Regions from separate parts of the Mesorhizobium loti R88b genome, predicted to be linked through region 1. Evidence: riboswitches for the same ligand, from Rfam matches in the RefSeq annotation. Region 1 holds a riboswitch; each other region holds the start of a gene.

Region 1 (2,192 bases):
CGGCCAATCTGCCGTTCCGCTATGCCACCCAGGACGTGGAGATCGACGGATGCATGGTCCGCCGCGGCGATGCCGTCCTGATGGCGTTCGATGCGGCGAACGGGGACGAAAAGGCCTTCGGTCCTGGCGCCGACAGATTCGATGTCACCCGGCGGCACAACCCGCATTTGTCGTTCGGCGAGGGGCCGCATTCCTGCCTGGGCGCTGCGCTGGCGCGCCTGGAATTGCGCTGCGCCTTCCCCGCGCTGTTCGGGCGGCTGGAGGATCTGGCGCTGACCATCGCTGCGGAGGACGTCGTCTACATGCCGTCTTACGTCATTCGCTGCCCGCAGCGCCTGCCGGTCAGCTTCCGCCCTTCCGTCGCTTAGAGAGTGCCGCATTCACCCCGGATTCGGTGATTCTCGGTTCGCCGGGGTGGCTGGTCTCGCACGAGGGGGGCGAGCATGCCCGGTTACGCACGATCGTGGCGCCGGCCTTCAGCAATCGCAGGGTGAAGCTGCTCGCGCAGCAGGTCGAGGCGATCCCCGCGCAGTTGTTCGAGACGCTGGCGGCCCAGCCCCAGTCCGCCGACCTGAGGCGCCACCTCTCCTTTCCGCTTCCGGACATGTTATCAGCGTGCTGATGGGCGAGTGCGCAAGCACGCTGAGCAAAGCCGAGCGGGGAACAAATACCGGGATTCCCGGCGGACCGTGACGGCCTCGCCCCACTTTACGCTCTTGAGCCCGGCGACCTCGATCTGATCCGGCGTCGCCGATGGGGACAAGGATCTCTCCGAGCCTGCACTGATAAGAGGCGGCATCGTAAGCGGCTTTGGGCGAAAGAGACCGATCAGCGCAAGGGCACTATTCGCATCATCACATAAACATCTCGTTATATGTATTGACAAGGAGCGAAGCTGCTGTGATTGTGCGCATGTCGTGGTTCTCCGCGCGGCACTGCCGTAGCGGAGCTAAGAGGGAAGCCGGTGCGATGCCGGCGCTGCCCCCGCAACTGTTAGCGGCGAGCCAAGCCCATTGGTGTCACTGAGGCGAACGGCCTCGGGAAGACGGGCAGAGGCTTTGACCCGCGAGCCAGGAGACCTGCCACGACGAACAACGTCCACGGGCGGGGTGTCTCGGTGGCCGCAGTAGCCCGGCTTCGTGCCGCCTGCTCGCGCGTTCCTTGTCCCCACGCCCCAACCATCGGGGTATGGCATGACTGTCTCTCAACAAATTCCTGTGGCAACGCTCGGCGTGCCGCGTATCGGTCGACGGCGGGAACTGAAATTCGCGCTTGAAAGCTACTGGTCCGGAAAATCTCCCGCTGCCGACCTGCTCGCGACGGCGAAGGCGCTACGCGCCGCCAGCTGGAGGGAGCAGCACGATCGCGGCGTGTCGAAAATCCCGTCCAACGATTTCTCGCTTTATGACCATGTGCTCGACACCGTCGCCATGGTCGGCGCCGTGCCGGCACGATACGTCTGGACTGACGGCGAGGTCCCACTCGATACCTATTTCGCCATGGCGCGCGGCAACCAAGATCAGGCCGCTGATTGCGGACATGCCGGTGACGAGCATGCGGCCAACGGGCATGGCCTTGCCGCGATGGAAATGACCAAATGGTTCGACACCAACTATCACTACATTGTGCCGGAACTTACCGACGATCAGAGCTTTGCCCTCTCGTCGGCGAAACCGGTCGATCATTTCCTCGAGGCCAAGGCGCTCGGCATCCACACGCGCCCGGTCCTGCTTGGACCGGTTACCTTTCTCAAGTTGGCGAAGTCACCTGAGGAAGGTTTCAACCCTATCGCGCTCCTGCCACGGCTGCTGCCCGTCTACGAGGAGCTCCTGCGGAGGCTGAAGCTCGCGGGAGCCGATTGGGTGCAGATCGATGAGCCGGCGCTCGTGGTCGATCTGGTTCCCAACGAACGGGATGCGCTCCAATTCGCCTACTGCCGGCTGTCAAAAGCAGCACCGGAGTTGAAGATCATGGTCGCTACCTATTTCGGATCGCTGGGAGACAATCTCGAGACCGCGATTTCTCTGCCCGTGGCGGGACTGCACGTCGATCTCGTGCGCGCTCCAGAGCAGTTGGAGACCGTCGGCCGGCTCGCGCAGAAGGACCTTGTGCTCTCGCTCGGGCTGATCGACGGCCGCAACGTCTGGCGCGCGAACCTGCCTGCCATGCTTGACCGCATCAAGCCGATCGTC
Region 2 (2,192 bases), 920 kb from region 1:
TCGGCAAGATCGTAGTCGACGCCCTCGACCGCATCCTTGTGCACCAGCCATTTGGTCGTCACCGCGGTTTCCGTGGCGCTGATCGGCAGCACGCGGAAAGTAACGGCATGGTCGATGAGGATGTGGTTCCACGTCGTCGGGTAGTGATAGTGCATCAAGGTGCCGATGCGGTCGGCCGAGACGCTGTCGGACAGGTTCTTCTTCACCGCGCGCTTGCCGGTCATCGTGTAACTGACCGCATCGCGCAGCAGCCGTGCGCGCGTGGCGCGGTATTGTCCGGCTGGATCGATGCGGAACTTGCTCGGCAGGCCGGCGGCCTCGCATTTCGCCCAGTGCGCCAGCATTTCGGGATCGCTGTCGGCGCCTTGCACGCCGGTCACGGTCGGTGCTTCCGGGAAGGTCTTGCAGAGTTCCGGGTGGTTACCGGCGCAATGGTAGCATTCGCGGTTGTTTTCCCAGACGAGTTTCCAGTTGCCCTTCTCGACAATGGTGCTCTCGAAGGCGACCTTCGCCTCGCCCAGCCGGTGTGGCTTGAGATAGGGTTCGATCATCGCCCGCATCGGCGCGAAGTCGGCCGGCTCCTTTGCCAAACAGATGAAGATGTAGCCGGCGACACTTTCGCAGGCGACCGGCTTCAGGCTGAACTGGCTCTTGTCGAAACCGTCGGCCATCTGGCGGGCGAACAGCAGGCGGCCGTCCAACTCATAGGTCCACTGGTGATAGGGGCAGACCAGTTTGGCGGCGGTGCCCTTGTCGGTGTTGCAGACACGGCTGCCGCGATGGCGGCAGGAATTGTGGAAAGCGTTGATCTTGCCCTGCTGGTCGCGCACCAGCACGACCGGATAGTCGCCGATCTGCACGGTGATGAAGCTGCCGGGCTTCGGCAGTTCGCAATCATGGCCGATGAACAGCCAGTCGCGATACCAGATCAGCTCCATGTCCAGCTTGAAGTAGTCCGGGTCGGTGTAGAAGGGTTGTTCGAGCGAGAACCCGTCCCTGCGGCTGTTCAAGAGCCTCAGCATGTCGTTGCGAGCATCCATGTCCTGTCCTCATACTTCAAGGACTGAACTGGTGGTGACGGAGGAAGGACCGGACGCAGGCCGGCGGAAGCCGGGCATGCACCATCCGCCTCTTGACCGCCCACCGCGATCAGTCGAGTTCAACAATCTCGGGCTGGTTTCCGGGCTCTGGAGTTGTCCTTTCGGACCATCGCGACACCTTCCCAGGCTTTCGCCCAGTGGTCTCCCGTTGCGACTTGAACTCCACCACCGTTGCGGGGGCAGCGCCGGATTCTGACCGGCTTCCCAATTCTCCGTTCCGTGGTCACGAAGCGGCACCTGAGATGCAGTCATCTAATCACGGCAGCGATCGCGACATCGGCATGAAAGCGACATCGTATCCATGCGGCGCGACACGCCGGACGAAACGCTCCGGCCAGCGATTGAACGGCTGAGATTCTGTTTTGTTCAGCAATCTGTGCTGTTTCGAATCGTCTCTTGTCCGGCTCCTGGCGCGGGGAAAACAGGCCAACGGTATCGAAAAGTGACTATTAGCAACTTCTAAAATCGAACCGAACGGTTCGTTTCTGTTGACAATGCGTGCAGGACGGTGTGAACGCTGACGCCCGGATACACTCGGTGAGTGGGTCGTGAAATTTATCTAAGTAGCTGTATCATATGCATAAAACAAGATGGTCGGCATGCTTATTAAAATTACAAGATGTAAAATCATGGCCCAGGCGGAACAACTTCGTGATTGGAATCCGGCAGACGGCTTACCCACATCGGGGCTGTCCGAACGACGCGATTTCATTCCCAAGACACGCCGCTAGACGGACAGCAAAAATACTGGAGTACTTAAAATGAAAAAGATCATTCTCACTGCCGCCGCCCTTCTGGCCATTTCCGGCAGCGCCTTCGCTGGTAGCGACCACTACGGTTCGAATGCCCCTGCAGCCGCCGCTGTCGACAGCTCGCACACCGCTTCGATCAAGAAGTCGGAACCGGCTGCTCAGACGCCTGTCACGGGTGCCGACCACAACCTCTTCGGCAACAACTAACTGTCGATCACCAGCAGGCGGTGGGCTTGGCTCGCCGCCCTGGCGAAACTGGAAGAATTCAGGAGACTTGAAATGAAGAAGATCATCCTTGCTGCCGCCGCCGTTCTGGCCATCTCCGGCAGCGCTTTCGCTG
Region 3 (2,192 bases), 2.9 Mb from region 1:
TCGTGGCGGCTCATCAGGCCGCGACCATAGATCGGCACCAGCCGCGACAAATCCTTGTGAACGCCCGGGCAATGCAGGCACTCGTTGAAGTTTTCCCAAAAGATCTTCCAGTTGCAGTTCATCACCTTGCGCAGCACATGGCCAGAGACCAGCGCTTCCAGCGGCCAGTTGCCGAGATTGCCGGAGGCAGGGTCGAAGGATGCCTGCGCCGAGCCTGCCGCGTCTTCCTGCAGATTGATGAACACGAAGCCGCGCCACACCGAAAGGGCGACGCGATAGAGCGGGTGGTCGGCCTTGTCGAAACCATCAGGCAGCGATTTCGACGGCACGCGCACGAGGTCGCCGCGCAGCGAATAGGACCAGGCGTGATAGGGGCAGGTGATCAGCCGCGCCTTCAGCCGGCCCTCGCTCTCCTGGCAAAGCTGCGAACCGCGATGCCGGCAGGTGTTGTGGAAGGCGCGCAGCTCGCCAGTGTCGTCGCGCAGGACGACGATGTCCTGCGTGCCGATGCGGAACCGACGGAAAGCCAGCGGCTGGGCCAGATCGGCCTCGCGACAGACGAGCAGCCAGTTTTTGTACCAGATGGCATTAAGGTCGCGCTGATAGGCTGCCGCATCCCAATAGGCCGATGAGGGCAGCGTCGGCTCGGCCCGGGTCAGGCCGTTATAGGGATCGCGCTCGCTGGCAATGGGCTGCATGGCTGGCTTCCTGTGAGGACGCCAGCCGACACCCGGCCAGCACAATTGTCAATTGTCGTGCCCAGGACCACTGGTCTTGTCGGCATGGCGCAATCGCGCTGCTTGCCGACGGAATTTGGTTTGCCGCGTGTCGTGATTTTCCCTATAGTCACGCAGTCGTCGGTTCCGTTTTGGAGCCAAGAGGGAATGCGGTGCGGGCTCGTTTGTTGCCCAATGCCGTGGCTGCCCCCGCAACTGTGTGCGGTAGTCCTCTCCATATGCCACTGAAGATTCGTCTTCGGGAAGGTGGAGAAGGGCGCTGATCCGCGAGCCAGGAGACCTGCCGGCGACGGCAAAACTGACAGGCCCTCGGGTGGAGGGTGAAAGGACAAGATATGACTACTGCTTCCGTCTCCCTCGGCGCCTCCGTCTCCTCGCAGTCGCGCTTCATGCAGCTGGCGCTTGCCGCGCTGCTCGGCACCTTCATCATCGGGTTTGTCGGCTTCTCGCATATCGATGCGGTCCACAATGCTGGTCATGACAACCGCCATTCGATGGCATTTCCCTGCCACTGACGAGGATCTGACATCATGAATCTGTTTCGCAACGTCGTGTTCATCGCGGCGATCGCAGGGCTCGTGGCCGGCGTCGTTCTTGCCTGCATGCAGGCCTATGCCACCGCCCCTCTCATCCTCCAGGCCGAAGTTTACGAAAAGGCCGGCGCCGGCCATCAGCACGACCATGCCGCGGCACCGGCCGAGAACGCTGCTGGCACCAATGCCGCCAGCAGCACCGCGCCCGCTGCAAACACCATGAGCATGGCGCCAGCCGCCGCGACTGCGCCCGAACATGAGGATGAGGGCTGGGAGCCTGCCGACGGCTTCGAGCGTCACGCATACAGTGCGGTTTTCAATGTCGCCACCGGCATCGGCTTCGCGCTGATCCTGGTTGCGGTTTCCGAATTCGCAGGCGGCATCGGCAATTGGCGCCAGGGCGTGTTCTGGGGGTTGGCTGGTTTCGCCGTGTTCACGCTGGCGCCCGGTCTCGGCCTTCAGCCCGAACTGCCGGCGATGCCTGCGGCCGATCTCTTGCCGCGCCAGATATGGTGGACGGCAACGGCAGTGGCGACAGCGATCGGTCTCGCTTTGATTGCTTTCCGCAGATCGCTGCCGCTGGTGATCCTGGCAGTGGCGTTGATCATTGCACCGCACATCGTCGGCGCACCACAGCCAGACAGCTTCGAGACACCGATCCCGGAAGGCCTGCACCACCAGTTCGTGGTGGCGGTGACGTTGACCAATCTGGTGTTCTGGCTGGTGCTCGGCGCTGTCGTTGGCGTGGTGCGTGGACGCTTCACCGGCACCGCGAGCAGCCTGCGCGACAGCTTTGCCTAATCGCAGCAAGCTGACCTTCATCATCGGCGGCGCGCGCTCCGGAAAGAGCGCGCACGCCGAAATTCTTGTGACGGCCTCGCCCTCACCATGGGCGTATATCGCCACAGCGCAAGCCTATGAC
Region 4 (2,192 bases), 2.9 Mb from region 1:
TGTTCGGCGGCGGTGGCGACGCGCTTTGCCAGTTCGTCGGGATTGGCGATCGAGGGAATGTCGACGATGAAGGTGTCGAAGTCGTCATGCTCGTGGTCGAAGGCGCCGTCATGATGGGACTTGCGGTTCTCGATGTCGTCCTCGACGGCGAGCCCGAGGCCGAGCAGCACGGAGGGATCGACCTTGCCATGCGATGTCGGCACGATTTTTACCGCGCGGGCGGAATGTTCATTGATGATGGCATTGGCGCGGGCCGAACCGGCGGCGTCCATCAGGTCGCTCTTCGACAGGATGATCAGGTCGGCGCAGGCGATCTGATCCTCGAACACTTCCTCGACCGGGTCGTCATGGTCGAGGCTGTCGTCCTGAGCACGCTGCGCCTGCAGGGCGTCCATGTCGTTGGCGACGCGGCCTTCGGCCAGCGCGGGGCCGTCGACCACGGCGATGACGCCGTCGACGGTTACGCGGCTCTTTACCGACGGCCACTGGAAGGCCTGGACAAGCGGCTTGGGCAGGGCCAGGCCGGACGTCTCGATCAGGATATGGTCGACTTTCGGCGTCAGCGACAGGATCTTGTCCAGCGCCGGCACGAAATCGTCGGCGACGGTGCAGCAGATGCAGCCATTGGCCAGTTCGACTATGTTTTCCTCCGGGCAGGTGTCGATGCCGCAGCCCTTCAGGATCTCGCCGTCGATGCCGATGTCGCCGAACTCGTTGACGATGATCGCGATACGCTTGCCGCCGGCGTTTTCCAGGAGATGGCGGACCAGCGTGGTCTTGCCGGCGCCGAGGAAGCCGGTGACAACGGTGCAGGGTACTCGGGAGAGATTGCCGGCCGGATTTGGAGCGCTCATGGTTGGTCCTTCAGCATGTCGAGAGGTGGAATACGCGCCACGAGGCCGCGCTTGAGGGAATCAGGCCGGCCGCGCCATGGGATGAGGCCGTCGGTCGAGGTGGCGAAGAGTTTTGCGCCGGTGATAAGGTCGGGGCCGCTGGTCAAGGTCAGGTCGCCGAAGACATAGCTCCAGCAGCCATCGCGCAGGATCGCGGCGCTGAGCCGGCGCTTGCAATTGCCGAGACATTCGACCGTGCGGACGCGGATATTGTCGGCCGCTGCGGCGCGGCGCGTATCTTCGGCCAAAAGTTCGCCGGCGCGGGGATGCGCGTCGGAGCCGGCCTCATTGCGGCAGGAGGCGCAGACGATGACGGTGACGCCGGCCAAGGCTTCACTGTCGCCGGACGCATTGTCCGCTGTGCCAGCCGAAAAACTGCTGTTCTGGTCCAAAAAGCCGGGCTCCTTGCCCGGAAACCCGCCGGGCGATCGGATTCTTCTGTCGCAGACGGCAGGTCTCCTGGCTCGCGGGTCATCGCCTTGGATAGCCGCCTTCCCGGGAACTCCCAGTGGCTTTCGGCCTTGGCTCTTCGCTTACAGTTGCGGGGACAGCCGCGGATTTGAGATCGAAATCCCGCACCGCATTCCCTCTTAGCCCTTGCCGTTGCGGGCAAGGGACCGTCTGGACCGGATTTAGGCTTTTGCAGGTGGCGGTGTCAACGCGCGGTAGGCGAGATCGCCAACCAGCTGTATTCAGCGCCGCAGGATTTTCTTGCCCAGCTGCGCCCAACGGCTCAGCGCAACCGGTCTCTCTTCTGGTAACGCAAGAATGACTTGGCGCACTGCCTGGTAGCCATCGCCGTGATGCCAATCCTGGCCAACGAGAAGCTCCTGGCCTTCCGGCCATGTTTCGTTGTCCAGGACAACTTCGTGACCGACCATTGCTCCGTCATGGCTCGCCAGGAATATCCGCACAAAATGACTGCCGGGGCGAACATTGGCCGCGAACAGTCTTTCCAAACGGGCATAGAACGCCGGATATGCTTGGTTGAGCGTGGATTCTGCCGCAGCCTGGGTGATCACAGGTCCGCCAAAGACCTTCCAACCGGCATCATTCCGACGCCAGAACTCGATTTCGGCTTGCATGTTCTCGCAGACATGATGCGCGAGGCCCTCGATCAGCACATGAAATACGCCGATCAGGAACTTTCCGAATGCCTGGAATGTCGCTTCTTCGCGCGTGCTGCCCATGCCGACAAACGATTCGATGGCTGGCTGAGTCTCCAGCAGGGGCGAGAAGATGTAGATCTCGACGACCAATCTGTGGGTAGAGTCTTGTTGCCCCCTGTTGAAAATCTCG

What was found. Region 1 has a riboswitch for cobalamin ahead of metE (5-methyltetrahydropteroyltriglutamate--homocysteine S-methyltransferase). Riboswitches for the same ligand answer to the same signal wherever they lie in the genome.
Region 2: it holds a riboswitch for cobalamin, as region 1 does, so the genes downstream of both, EB235_RS02105 (aromatic ring-hydroxylating oxygenase subunit alpha) here and metE (5-methyltetrahydropteroyltriglutamate--homocysteine S-methyltransferase) in region 1, are expected to answer to the same signal.
Region 3: it holds a riboswitch for cobalamin, as region 1 does, so the genes downstream of both, EB235_RS18735 (CbtB domain-containing protein) here and metE (5-methyltetrahydropteroyltriglutamate--homocysteine S-methyltransferase) in region 1, are expected to answer to the same signal.
Region 4: it holds a riboswitch for cobalamin, as region 1 does, so the genes downstream of both, EB235_RS18515 (DUF1636 family protein) here and metE (5-methyltetrahydropteroyltriglutamate--homocysteine S-methyltransferase) in region 1, are expected to answer to the same signal.

Annotation. Positions count from the first base shown of each region.
Region 1 is NZ_CP033367.1:6,745,029-6,747,220, forward strand. It holds gene EB235_RS32600 (cytochrome P450 family protein) at 1-368, shown strand, start outside; partial or broken gene EB235_RS32605 (cytochrome P450) at 335-610, shown strand; cobalamin riboswitch at 902-1,101, shown strand; gene metE (5-methyltetrahydropteroyltriglutamate--homocysteine S-methyltransferase) at 1,218-2,192, shown strand, end outside.
Region 2 is NZ_CP033367.1:459,367-461,558, reverse strand. It holds gene EB235_RS02105 (aromatic ring-hydroxylating oxygenase subunit alpha) at 1-1,040, opposite strand, end outside; cobalamin riboswitch at 1,155-1,356, opposite strand; gene EB235_RS02100 (DUF680 domain-containing protein) at 1,862-2,059, shown strand; gene EB235_RS02095 (DUF680 domain-containing protein) at 2,132-2,192, shown strand, end outside.
Region 3 is NZ_CP033367.1:3,842,611-3,844,802, forward strand. It holds gene EB235_RS18730 (aromatic ring-hydroxylating oxygenase subunit alpha) at 1-698, opposite strand, end outside; cobalamin riboswitch at 842-1,039, shown strand; gene EB235_RS18735 (CbtB domain-containing protein) at 1,073-1,252, shown strand; gene EB235_RS18740 (CbtA family protein) at 1,268-2,071, shown strand; gene cobU (bifunctional adenosylcobinamide kinase/adenosylcobinamide-phosphate guanylyltransferase) at 2,064-2,192, shown strand, end outside.
Region 4 is NZ_CP033367.1:3,796,514-3,798,705, forward strand. It holds gene cobW (cobalamin biosynthesis protein CobW) at 1-854, opposite strand, end outside; gene EB235_RS18515 (DUF1636 family protein) at 851-1,285, opposite strand; cobalamin riboswitch at 1,326-1,530, opposite strand; gene EB235_RS18520 (DUF6348 family protein) at 1,586-2,192, opposite strand, start outside.